Prochlorococcus marinus str. GP2: one gene and its partners. The main gene of each other region encodes a partner of the protein of the gene in region 2 in a complex. Links are inferred from orthologs where the notes say so. Each region holds a gene or a part of one and is shown on either strand. Other genes may lie near its edges.

The links.
Region 1: the proteins of EU91_RS06215 (region 2) and nuoH are in contact, whole or in part, in a crystal structure (PDB 6Y11), measured with the Thermus thermophilus proteins. The link is inferred for Prochlorococcus marinus str. GP2 from one-to-one orthologs. Residues at the interface, in WP_096411117.1 of Thermus thermophilus: Arg16, Glu17, Gly18, Leu24, Leu27, Val28, Trp30, Gly31, Arg32, Asn34, Ser35, Trp37, Thr54, Asp55, Ala56, Asp59, Ala61, Arg62, Phe63, Gly64, Glu66, Val67, Phe68, Arg69, Ala70, Ser71, Arg73, Gln74, Ala75, Asp76; in WP_096411122.1 of Thermus thermophilus: Arg36, Val44, Arg45, Met46, Gly47, Pro48, Asn49, Arg50, Val51, Leu57, Gln58, Ala61, Asp62, Ile64, Lys65, Ile67, Phe68, Lys69, Glu70, Ile72, Val74, Glu223, Ala224, Glu225, His233, Thr234, Glu235, Tyr236, Ser237, Trp241.
Region 3: the proteins of EU91_RS06215 (region 2) and EU91_RS06795 are in contact, whole or in part, in a cryo-EM structure (PDB 6KHJ), measured with the Thermosynechococcus vestitus proteins. The link is inferred for Prochlorococcus marinus str. GP2 from one-to-one orthologs. Residues at the interface, in WP_011056552.1 of Thermosynechococcus vestitus: Leu46, Met47, Tyr48, Thr50, Ala51, Cys52, Phe54, Ile55, Glu56, Ala58, Ala59, Ile61, Gly62, Ser63, Arg64, Phe65, Asn76, Pro78, Thr89, Thr91, Lys93, Met94, Ala97, Leu101, Met123, Phe124, Ser126, Asp127, Ser128, Tyr129; in WP_011057128.1 of Thermosynechococcus vestitus: Pro17, His18, His19, Pro20, Ser21, Met22, Val25, Arg27, Met29, Thr31, Ile38, Asp39, Cys40, Glu41, Pro42, Val43, Ile44, Gly45, Tyr46, Leu47, His48, Arg49, Gly50, Met51, Lys53, Ile54, Asn57, Arg58, Pro65, Tyr66.

The regions. Positions count from the first base shown.
Region 1 is NZ_JNAH01000003.1:141,091-144,240, reverse strand. Bases 1-2,882 are described here. They hold nuoH (NADH-quinone oxidoreductase subunit NuoH), read left to right. Parts: upstream 1-823; coding sequence 824-1,942; downstream 1,943-2,882. Other genes in these bases: EU91_RS06865 (NADH-quinone oxidoreductase subunit J), read left to right, coding at 2,651-2,882; ndhI (NAD(P)H-quinone oxidoreductase subunit I), read left to right, coding at 2,011-2,637; EU91_RS06850 (citrate synthase), read left to right, coding at 1-748. Outside these bases: more of EU91_RS06865, read left to right, coding at 2,883-3,150. UniProt on the Escherichia coli protein: NDH-1 shuttles electrons from NADH, via FMN and iron-sulfur (Fe-S) centers, to quinones in the respiratory chain. The immediate electron acceptor for the enzyme in this species is believed to be ubiquinone.
Region 2 is NZ_JNAH01000003.1:265,361-270,445, reverse strand. What follows is about bases 1,243-4,116. They hold EU91_RS06215 (NADH dehydrogenase subunit K), read left to right. Parts: upstream 1,243-2,249; coding sequence 2,250-2,984; downstream 2,985-4,116. Other genes in these bases: EU91_RS06225 (gluconeogenesis factor YvcK family protein), read right to left, coding at 3,511-4,116; EU91_RS06220 (NAD(P)H-quinone oxidoreductase subunit J), read left to right, coding at 2,984-3,514; EU91_RS06210 (NAD(P)H-quinone oxidoreductase subunit 3), read left to right, coding at 1,883-2,245; EU91_RS06205 (rubredoxin), read right to left, coding at 1,378-1,806; EU91_RS06200 (photosynthesis system II assembly factor Ycf48), read right to left, coding at 1,243-1,368. In the rest of the region: psbE (cytochrome b559 subunit alpha), read right to left, coding at 1-215; more of EU91_RS06200, read right to left, coding at 352-1,242; more of EU91_RS06225, read right to left, coding at 4,117-4,896; EU91_RS06230 (ABC transporter ATP-binding protein), read left to right, coding at 5,027-5,085. UniProt on the Escherichia coli protein: NDH-1 shuttles electrons from NADH, via FMN and iron-sulfur (Fe-S) centers, to quinones in the respiratory chain. The immediate electron acceptor for the enzyme in this species is ubiquinone.
Region 3 is NZ_JNAH01000003.1:152,304-155,518, reverse strand. The notes cover bases 269-3,215. They hold EU91_RS06795 (NAD(P)H-quinone oxidoreductase subunit H), read right to left. Parts: upstream 2,363-3,215; coding sequence 1,175-2,362; downstream 269-1,174. Other genes in these bases: rsmH (16S rRNA (cytosine(1402)-N(4))-methyltransferase RsmH), read left to right, coding at 2,401-3,215; EU91_RS06790 (acyl-CoA thioesterase), read right to left, coding at 713-1,165; EU91_RS06785 (AMP-binding protein), read left to right, coding at 269-709. Outside these bases: more of EU91_RS06785, read left to right, coding at 1-268.

The sequences.
Region 1 (3,150 bases), 120 kb from region 2 along the record:
ACCCACAATGATTGCTGCGTTTCAACTAATTAGAAAAGGACAAGACCCAATTCAACCTAGAGATGATTTAACTTACTCATCAAATTTTCTTTACATGCTGACTGAAAAAGAACAAGATCCTATAGCTGCAAAAGTTTTTGATAGGTGTTTAATTCTACATGCCGAACATAGTTTAAACGCAAGTACATTTAGCGCTAGAGTTACAGCAAGTACTCTTACAGACCCATATGCTGTCATTGCCTCTGCAGTAGGAACCCTTGCTGGCCCGCTGCATGGAGGAGCAAATGAAGATGTAATTGCAATGTTAGAAGAGATTAAAACTCCAGAAAATGCTGGGTCTTTTTTAGATAATGCAATTAAAAATAAAAGTAAGATAATGGGGTTCGGCCACAGAGAATATAAAGTTAAAGATCCAAGAGCAATAATTCTTCAAAAACTGGCAGAAGAGCTTTTTATTAGATTTGGAGCAGATGAAATGTATGAAGTTGCTAAATCACTTGAGGCAGAAGCAATACCAAGACTTGGACCTAAGGGTATATTCCCTAACGTGGATTTTTATTCTGGTCTTGTTTATAGAAAACTTGGTATTCCTCGTGATTTATTTACTCCAATTTTTGCCATATCTAGAGTGGCTGGTTGGTTAGCTCATTGGAGAGAGCAACTTGGAGCAAATAGAATTTTCAGACCATCCCAAATCTATACAGGTTCAGCACCAAGAGATTGGATCAGCCTAGAAAGTAGAGAATAATATTTGCAGCTTTTCATAAAAAACACACATATTGTTTGTGAAGAGTTAATCTATTAAGTAAATAACATAAAAATTTTGGAATACGGATTAGATCTCGAATATAGTTTTAATGAATTCTTAAAGGGTTTTGGCCTTTCCAGCGAAATCGCTCACATAATTTGGCTCCCTCTCCCTATGCTTTTGGTTTTGGTAGCGGCAGTTGTTGGCGTTTTAGTAACAGTTTGGCTTGAAAGAAAAATATCTGCTGCTGCTCAACAAAGAATAGGCCCCGAATATGCAGGAGCGCTTGGTGTTCTCCAACCAATTGCAGATGGTCTTAAGTTACTTGTCAAAGAAGATATTATTCCTGCTAAAGCGGATGGAATTCTCTTCACTGCAGGACCTATTTTAGTTCTTGTCCCTGTGATTCTGTCATGGTTAATTGTCCCTTTTGGACAAAACCTTTTGATAAGTAACGTTGGAATTGGAATTTTCCTATGGATCGCTTTAAGCAGTATCCAGCCAATTGGACTTCTCATGAGCGGGTATGCATCCAATAATAAATATTCATTGTTAGGAGGTTTAAGAGCAGCAGCTCAATCAATAAGTTATGAAATCCCTTTGGCTTTATCTGTACTGGCTATCGTATTAATGACTAATTCTCTAAGTACTGTTGACATTGTCAACCAACAAAGTGGGGCTGGAATCCTAAGTTGGAATATATGGAGACAACCAGTAGGTTTTATAGTCTTTTGGATCTGTGCTCTTGCAGAATGTGAGAGACTTCCATTTGACTTACCCGAAGCGGAAGAAGAATTAGTTGCAGGATATCAAACTGAATATGCAGGAATGAAATTCGCATTGTTCTACCTTGGTAGTTACATTAATTTAATCCTTTCAGCTTTATTGGTATCAATACTTTATTTAGGAGGATGGGGTTTTCCTATTCCAGTTGAATTAATAGCTAAGTTTCTAAATTTGCCAATTAATTCACCCTTCATACAAGTTTTCACTGCATCAATAGGAATTGTAATGACTGTATTAAAAGCATATCTTTTAGTTTTCATTGCAATATTATTGCGTTGGACAACTCCTAGAGTAAGAATAGATCAACTATTAGATCTTGGATGGAAGTTTCTTCTTCCAATTTCTCTTGCTAATCTTTTGATAACTGCAGGATTAAAACTTGCTTTTCCGCAATTCTTTGGTGGTTAAATTTAAGTAAAAATACTTAAATTAAAAATTAATCCACTAAAATAAAATAACTAAGTAAATTCTTCAAAATGAAAAATTTCCTTCAACAAATAAATAGCTATATCAAAGAAGCATTTAATGCTGGGAAATACTTATACAATGGTATAACAGTAACTTTTGACCATCTTCGAAGAAGACCTGTTACTGTCCAATATCCATATGAAAAATTAATACCCTCTGAAAGATATAGAGGAAGAATACATTATGAATTCGATAAATGTATTGCCTGCGAAGTTTGTGTGAGAGTATGTCCCATTAATCTCCCAGTAGTTGATTGGGTAATGAATAAAGAAACCAAAAAAAAGGAACTTCGAAATTATTCAATAGATTTCGGAGTTTGTATATTTTGTGGAAATTGTGTTGAATATTGTCCAACTAATTGTCTATCAATGACCGAAGAATATGAATTAGCTACTTTTGACAGACACAATCTAAATTTCGATAATGTAGCACTTGGTAGACTACCTACAAACGTCACAACAGATCCCTCAGTTAAACCTCTAAGAGAACTTGCCTATCTTCCTAAAGGTGTTATGGACCCTCATGAAATCCCAGCTTCAGATACTAGAGTTGGTAAATTACCTGAAGAAGTCTATGATTGGATGAAGCCTGAATCAAATGAAAATAAAGATAAAGTTTCTAGTCCAACTAATTAATTTCTATTAATTTATGTCCATCGCAATAACAACACAATTTATTTCTTTTATAGTTCTATCTTTAGTTGTCATTATTGGAGCCCTTGGGGTTGTATTGCTAGAAAGTATTGTTTATTCAGCTTTTCTTCTGGGGGGAGTTTTTATGAGTGTGGCAGGATTATATCTTCTTTTAAATGCAAGTTTTGTTGCTGCGGCACAAGTTTTAGTGTATGTGGGTGCAGTGAATGTATTAATTATTTTTGCTATTATGCTCGTCAATAAAAAAGAAGATTTAAAGCCTATCAATGACATTAAATCGAGAAGAATAATATCAACATCGATATGTTTAACCCTACTAAGTCTCTTAATAAGAGTTGACTTGACTAATATATGGAGCCTCTCAAGTCCTCAAAACTCTATTAGAGAAGAATCAACTATCAGAATTGGTGAACATCTATTCAGTGATTATTTACTCCCATTTGAAGTAGCTTCAGTTTTGCTTTTAATGGCAATGATTGGGGCTATTATTTTAGC
Region 2 (5,085 bases):
TCATATCTTTGTGTTACGACAGGTGCTTTAGATTCAGATGATTGGAAATAACTATCTGGACGAGGAGTTCCGAAAGCATCGTAGGCTAAGCCTGTATATACAAATAAGAAGCCTGCTATAAAGATAGCTGGTAATGTTACTGCGTGAATAATCCAGTATCTAATACTGGTGATTATTTCAAAGAATGGGCGTTCACCCGTTGAACCTGCGGCCATAATCACAAATGTTTACCCTATGATCTTACAGTGTAAAATCATAAGTTCGCGAAGAAATTAACAGGTTGGTTACAGACAGTTGCTAAATCTTTCAAAAATTAATTTTTTTTTTACTATTAACTCGAGTTATTTGAAATTAGCTACTCCATTTAAGGATATAACCTCGCTCGCCAAGAACAAATCCTTTTTGATTGTCCAAAGCCTCCTTATCAATAAAAACTATTTTAATAAAGTTTGTTGGTAATTCAGAAGCAATAGGATCTTTATTCCAAGTTTTACCTTGATCTTTACTTACTATTAAAGTCCCATTACCCCCGCCAGCCCATATATCACCATTTGGATCCCATCCCATGTCTAGATAATTGTATCCATTAAGAATTGGTATAATTGGCTTTGACCAATTTTCTAGATCATTTGTATCTTCATTAAATCTAATTTCTGCTCCTCTAGAAAGCATCCATAAACTTCCTTCTGGATTAAAACCTATACTTTGAACTCTTTTACTACTGGCTCTTTGATGAGCTATCCATGCATCGCTATCATTTTCCAAAGTAGAAAAGAAATTACCTAGACTACTTACACTGACATAATCTCCTTTATTAGTTCTTCTTAAATCTCTTACACCTCCAGAACCAGATGCATCTACAACTTTTGCATTCCATGATTCACCACTATCTGATGTTTCATAAATAGCACCTGCAGTGGTAGCCAATTCTGCAACACCAGCATCAACAGTTGTTATTAGGAATGGTTGGCCTGGTAATTTGTTACCTAAAGATAAACGTGTCCAATTCTTTCCTGCGTCAAGTGTATGCATAACTAATGAGGGTTGACCTATTAACCATCCCTCTTCCCCTTTAAAATCTATATCTAGAAGACGAAAGTTCTCTTCACTTGGTAAATCTAAATTTCTTTTTTCCCAAGTTTCTCCTCCATCATTAGATTCCTTAATAAGTCTATTAGAACCAACTAAAAAACCATGATTATCATCTATAAAATCAACATCTAAAGCATTAGCCTGATCCTCAAACTGAATTGTTTTCCAAGGGCTGCTTTCACTCATCTTGACACCTGTAGATGAACAACTGCTTAAAACAAAACAGAGAACTACAGATAAAAGAAGATTAGGAATACTGGTTAAAAAATTTTTCATTTAATTATATTAATGCAAAGAGTACAAAGAAAGGAACATAGCAGCAGCAAACGCCAACCCTCCAAAAATCAATATATTTTTTTGTCCTGGAGGTAAACTATTAAATCCAAATCCATAAACTAAATTCTCTTCAAAACCACTAGGTTTAGATTTAGGACCTATATCCTTATAAAAATTTTTACCGGCTCGACAAACAGGGCAGGCAAAAGTATTCCCATCCAACTCTGAAAAAGGCGTATTTTTAGCTATGTTTAGTTTCTTATTTCCTTCAGACGGATCATAAATGTATCCACAGCTTCTACATTCAAATCTATTATGTTCTAGATTAGGAAAAGATTGTTCAACATTTATTCTTGAGGAGTTTTCAGAAAGTTTTTCTTTCTCAAAGTCCTCAACTATTTTGTTTTCCTCAGAGGCTGGTTGAATGTTTTCACTCACGGTTTATTATTGTTCTTTAAGAACTTTAAAAGATTTTGCTTAATTAAGCGACTTTTATTCAAAATTAATTTTTAAGATGTTTTTACTAACTGGTTATGAATATTTTTTAGGTTTCCTCCTGATTGCCGCAGCTGTACCAGTCTTGGCTCTAGTTACTAATCTTATCGTTGCCCCAAAAGGCAGAAGTGGGGAAAGAAAACTCACATATGAATCTGGAATGGAGCCTATAGGAGGAGCATGGATTCAATTTAATATTCGCTATTACATGTTTGCCTTGGTTTTCGTTATATTTGATGTTGAGACAGTATTCCTTTATCCTTGGGCTGTTGCCTTCAATAGATTAGGCTTATTAGCTTTTATTGAGGCTTTAATTTTCATTGCAATTCTTGTTATTGCTCTGGCATACGCATGGAGAAAAGGTGCTTTAGAATGGAGTTAAAAAATTGAATCCACAATTATCGCCAAAAGCAATAAGAGAAATCCGAGAAGGAACTTGCAATCCTCTTGGTGCACCCCAAGTTACTACAGATTTAAGCGAAAATATTATATTGACAAGCTTAGACGATCTTCATAATTGGGCTAGATTAAGCAGCCTATGGCCCCTCTTATATGGAACAGCTTGTTGTTTTATAGAATTTGCTGCCTTAATCGGATCTAGATTTGATTTTGATAGATTCGGATTAGTACCAAGGAGCTCGCCAAGGCAAGCCGATTTACTAATAGTTGCAGGAACAGTAACAATGAAAATGGCTCCAGCCCTAGTAAGACTTTATGAACAAATGCCTGAACCAAAATATGTGATTGCCATGGGTGCCTGTACAATCACAGGGGGAATGTTCAGTGCAGATTCTACTACTGCTGTAAGAGGAGTTGATAAATTGATTCCAGTTGATTTATACCTTCCAGGATGTCCACCAAGACCAGAAGCAATTTTTGATGCTGTAATTAAATTGAGAAAAAAAGTTGGGAATGAATCAATTTTAGAGCGCACAAAAACAGAGCAAACTCATAGATACATAACATATGATCATGAAATGAATCTTGTTTTCTCAGAAAATACAGGTGAATATCTAAACAAAACTTCAGCTAACGTAATATCCCCCTCCAAGAAAGAAAAAATAACTGAATTACCTCAAAATACCAAAAAAAATGAAGTTATTTATTCTGAAGAAGATTAATGGAAAAAGACGGTATAGCCACACCCTCAGATAGTGCAATAGAAAAAGAAGGGTTTATAAGCCAGTCTTTGTCTAAAGATGGAATTCCAAATCAATCTTTACCTGATGATCACATAGGAATTGAAAACATTTCTGTTGAACCTAAAAAATTATATGAAGCAGTATCAGCCTTGAGAAATTACGGTTTCAACTATCTCCAATGTCAAGGAGGATATGACGAGGGACCAGGCAAAAATCTTGTAAGTTTTTACCATTTTATAACTGTCGATGATTTACAAAAAATCGAAAAAATTAAAGAAGTCAGATTAAAAGTTTTCTTAAAAAGAGATTCTGATTTATCAATACCTAGTTTGTATAAAATTTTCAAAGGAAGTGATTGGCAAGAAAGAGAAACTTTTGATATGTATGGAATAAATTTTATTGATCATCCCAATCCCAAAAGACTATTAATGCCTGAAGATTGGAGAGGATGGCCATTAAGAAAAGATTATATTCAGCCAGATTTCTATGAACTTCAAGATGCTTATTAGTTTAATTTTTTTAATTTGCGGTAAATAAACATAACTGCTCTTGCTAGTCTCCTTGGGTCATGTCTAAGAGTTGGAGTTATTCTTTTTGAATACAATGGTGCTTGCAAAACATAGTAACCTTCCGATAATAATTTTTCTTTATTACATTGGACAGGCTCTGCCCCTCTACTCTCGTAATAGTCTACTAATGGAGACTTTTCAAATGCAATCTGAGATAAGATTGAGTTAAAAATTCGAGTATTAACTCCAAAATTTGATAATTGTTTTTCTATCGCTTTGATATGTTGATAGACATCAAGTCCATCTGTTTCTCCAGGTTGAGTCATCAAATTACTTATGTAAATTTTAGGAGCATTACTCTGCAACAAGGCATCTACTATCTCTGGTACTAAAAGATTAGGCAATAAAGAAGTGTATAGACTACCTGGGCCAAGAACAATTAAATCAGCTTCTTTTATAGATTCAATAGCACTTGGAAGAGCTGAAGGATTTTCTGGTAGGTAACCAATCCTCGAAATAATTTTTTTAGATTTACTGATCTTGGTTTCACCAAAAATTTTTTCACCATCTTCTAATTCGGCCCATAACATCACATCAATATTTGTTGCAGGTAAAACTTGACCTTGGACCGCCAAAACCTTACTAGAGGCTTGAACTGCTTTTTCTAAACTGCCTGTAATTGTTGTTAAAGCAGACAAGAAGAGATTTCCAAAACTATGACCTTCCAGCCCACTTCCCCCTGAAAATCTGTACTGAAATAATCTAGTTAAAGTAGGTTCTTCGTTTGATAAGGCTGCCAAACAATTTCTAATATCTCCTGGAGGTTGTACACCTAATTGTTTTCTGAGAATTCCACTACTTCCACCATCATCGGATACAGTTACGATTGCTGTAATATTACTACTGTAATTTTTTAAGCCTTTCAATAAAGTAGATAAGCCTGTACCGCCCCCAATTGCAACAATATTTGGGCCTCTGTTTAATTTACTTTTAACTCTTAATGCATCAACTAAAAATGTATCTTTTTCTGGAACAAGCGCTTTTTGAATAGAATTAATACTTCTATTTTGTCCAATCCCTATTAATAATATTCCAATAACAAAAATTAATGGTCCTATGAATGAAACAGGAAAAATATTAGTTAAACCGGTGATTACAGAAAAAAAGATTTCAATAAGCCAATAGAGCGGTCTTAAATTTGTCCAAATTGCCAAGCCTAATAATGTTGTCAAAAAACCTAAAGCAGATGTAAACATCCATCTTTTTATTACCAATCCTGGCAAAAGCCAACTCAAAATTCTTAAGATTTTGTTTAACAAGGCAAAATTAGTCTTTTTAAAATTTTTATAGTACCTTCTTACCCTTTTTTTACGATTATTCATCAAAAAACCTCTTAAATTATTTTTCTCTAATTTAAAGATTATATAAAATCATTATAAATCAAATTCATACATGCTTTTTTTATTTCTAAAAATAGGCAAAATAAAATATATAGATGTTTTAATATAAGTTTTGAAAAAATCAAAGCATGCAGTTGAAACGAAAAACCTCTCAATAAGCTGGGGGGAAGT
Region 3 (3,215 bases), 110 kb from region 2 along the record:
TCAAAAAGATGGTATTAGTTGGCTTAAAATTTTTGATCTAATTTGGGTAGGTGGAGCTTCTATTTCAGGCGAAACTGCAGAACAATGTATAGAAGAAAAAATAAAATTAGCACCTTGTTACGGATCAACTGAAACAGCAGCAATGGTTACGAGTTTAAAACCAAAAGAATTCTTAATGGGTTTTAAAAATGTTGGAGAAATACTACCTGATACGCAAATAAGAATTAACACACAAGGGTTAATCGAGATTAAATCAGCCAGAATTGGAAACGAAATAATAGACTCTTCAAAAACTAAAAATTTCAAAAATAAAAATGGGTGGTGGCAAACCGGTGATTTAGGTGAAATTAATCAAATCAATAATTCTTTATATTTAAACTTTCTTGGAAGAAGTGATAAAGCTTTTAATTCAGGAGGAGAAATCGTTTTTCCAAAAGTAATTGAAACTCGATTAAATGATTTCATTATCAAAGAAAATATCCCAATTAATAAATTCAATATTTCAAAAGTATCAGACAAATTATGGGGAAATAAAATTAAAATAATTGTTGAATTTAGAGAACTTACAAACCATAAAAAGATTGAAAATTCTTTAAATTTATTAAAAAATTTTTCTCAAAATTGGCCTAAACATGAAAAACCTGAAAAGTGGATTGTTAAAAATAAAAATGCCAGTAAAGAAAAAATAAACTATAAATTTAAAAAATAATAATTAGCACTCTTTTAAATTTGCACTTACATTTGAAGCCTCTATCCATCTTACTAACTGATCGGGAAGTTCTATTTTATTTCTTGAATCAATATCTAAAGAACAATGTATTATTTTTCCTTCTGCTACTTTATTTTCATTTTTTATAAAAAAGCTATTTACTTGGAACAAATGTGTATTAATTTTATGAGGGGAAATTTTTATTTTTAAGAAATCTCCAATTTTTATAGGCGCAAGAAAGTTAGCTTCGCAATTTACTATGGGAAAAATAATTTGAGATTTACGTATAGAAAAATCCGGAAAAATATCTTGATAAGGAATCCCATAAATTTCAATACTCTCTTCCCAGGCTTCGTGAGACCATTTTAATAAGTTATGAAAATGAATTACACCTGCAGAATCACAATCACCAAATCTTACTTTCTTCTGCAATATTAACCAATCAGCGGGTTTCATTTAAAGAACTTATCTATCAACAGATCCCATAATGACATCTATTGAGCCAAGGATTGCCATAATATCGGCGATTTTGGCACCTTTTAGTATATGTGGCAATATTTGTAGATTATTTAAATCAGCCGCTCTAATTTTAAATCTCCATGGGGTAACTTCATTATTTCCTTGAATAAATACACCTATTTCTCCTTTACCTGACTCTAATCTTGTATACAATTCTCCATTAGGTATTTTAAAAGTTGGAGCAACCTTCTTAGCTACATATTGATAGTCAATACCAAATATTTCACTCTTCTTATCCTCAGTAGCCATTCTTTTAGCTTCCAAATTTTCTGTTGGACCACCTGGAATCATTTTGCAAGCTTGACGAATAATACTAAGTGATTGTCTCATCTCTTCAACTCTGACTCGATATCTCGCATAACAATCTCCTTCTTTTTCTGAAGCAATCTGCCAATCAAAATCGTCATAACATTCATAACTATCAACTTTCCTTAAATCCCAAGAAACTCCAGAAGCTCTTAGCATTGGGCCAGACAAAGACCAATTAATTGCCTGATCTCTTTGGATTGTTCCAAGACCTTCAATTCTTTTTCTAAAAATAGGATTATTTGTAATTAATTTTTCGTATTCATCTATCTTTGGACCGAACCAATCGCAAAAGTCTATACATTTTTCTAACCATCCGTATGGAAGATCACATGCGACACCACCTATCCTAAAGAAATTATTATTTATTAGTCTTTGTCCTGTAGCAGCTTCCCAAAGATCATAAATCATTTCTCTTTCTCTAAAAATATAGAAAAATGGAGTTTGAGCTCCAACATCTGCCAAAAAGGGGCCAAGCCATAAAAGATGATTAGCAATACGATTAAGTTCCAGCATTAAAACTCTGATGTAACTAGCTCTTCTAGGAACTGGAATATTAGCTAATCTTTCAGGAGCATTTACTACAATAGCTTCATAAAACATTCCTGCTGCATAATCCATTCTGCTTACATAAGGGACATACATTACATTTGTCCTATTTTCAGCTATCTTTTCCATTCCTCTATGTAAATATCCAATTACAGGCTCACAATCAATGACATTCTCACCATCAAGCGTTACAACTAACCTTAAAACCCCATGCATTGAGGGGTGGTGAGGGCCAAAATTGACCACCATTGGTTCTGTTCTAGTCTCTAGCTGAGCCATTCAAAATTTAACTTCTAAACAAATCTTAGTCGAAAGTTATGCAAACTGACCTATCTGATTCATCTTTTTTCAATCATAAATCAGTTATGACAGATGAGATTATGGCCTCATTAGAGCATTTCCCATTAATACATAACAACCAACTCAAGGGAATAGACGCAACTTTAGGCGGAGGAGGGCACTCTTATCATTTATTGAAAAAATATTCGGATTTAAATATAATTGGAATTGATCAAGATCCATTCGCGAGAATATCAGCATCCAAAAAACTTGATGAATTTAAAAATAGAATTGATATAAAGGCTTCTAATTTTGCTGATTTTATACCAAAAGAAAAAGTTTCTTTTGTAATTGCAGATCTTGGCATAAATAGTAACCAAATTGATGACCCTAAAAGAGGATTTAGTTTCCAAAAAGACGGTCCACTTGATATGCGCATGAATCCTCTTCTTGAGGATGATGCAGAGAAATTAATTGAGGCTTTAAATGAAAAGGATCTAGCTAACTTAATTTATAAATATGGAGATGAGAGATTATCAAGAAAGATTGCTAGGAAAATAAAAATGGATTTGAAGGAAAATGGGAAATATTCTGGGACCAAAGAGTTAGCTTATTCTATTGCAGGCTGCTTCCCACCAAAACAAAGATATAAAAAAATTCACCCCGCAACAAAAACATTTCAAGCACTAAGAATTGCTGTTAATAAAGAGATTGAAGTATTAGAAAGATTTTTAGAAGTTGTTCCTGAATGGCTTTTACCAGGGGGTATTATTTCTATTATTAGTTTTCATTCCCTTGAAGATAGGTTAGTTAAAAGTTGTTTTAAGAATGATCAAAGACTAAAAAACCTGAC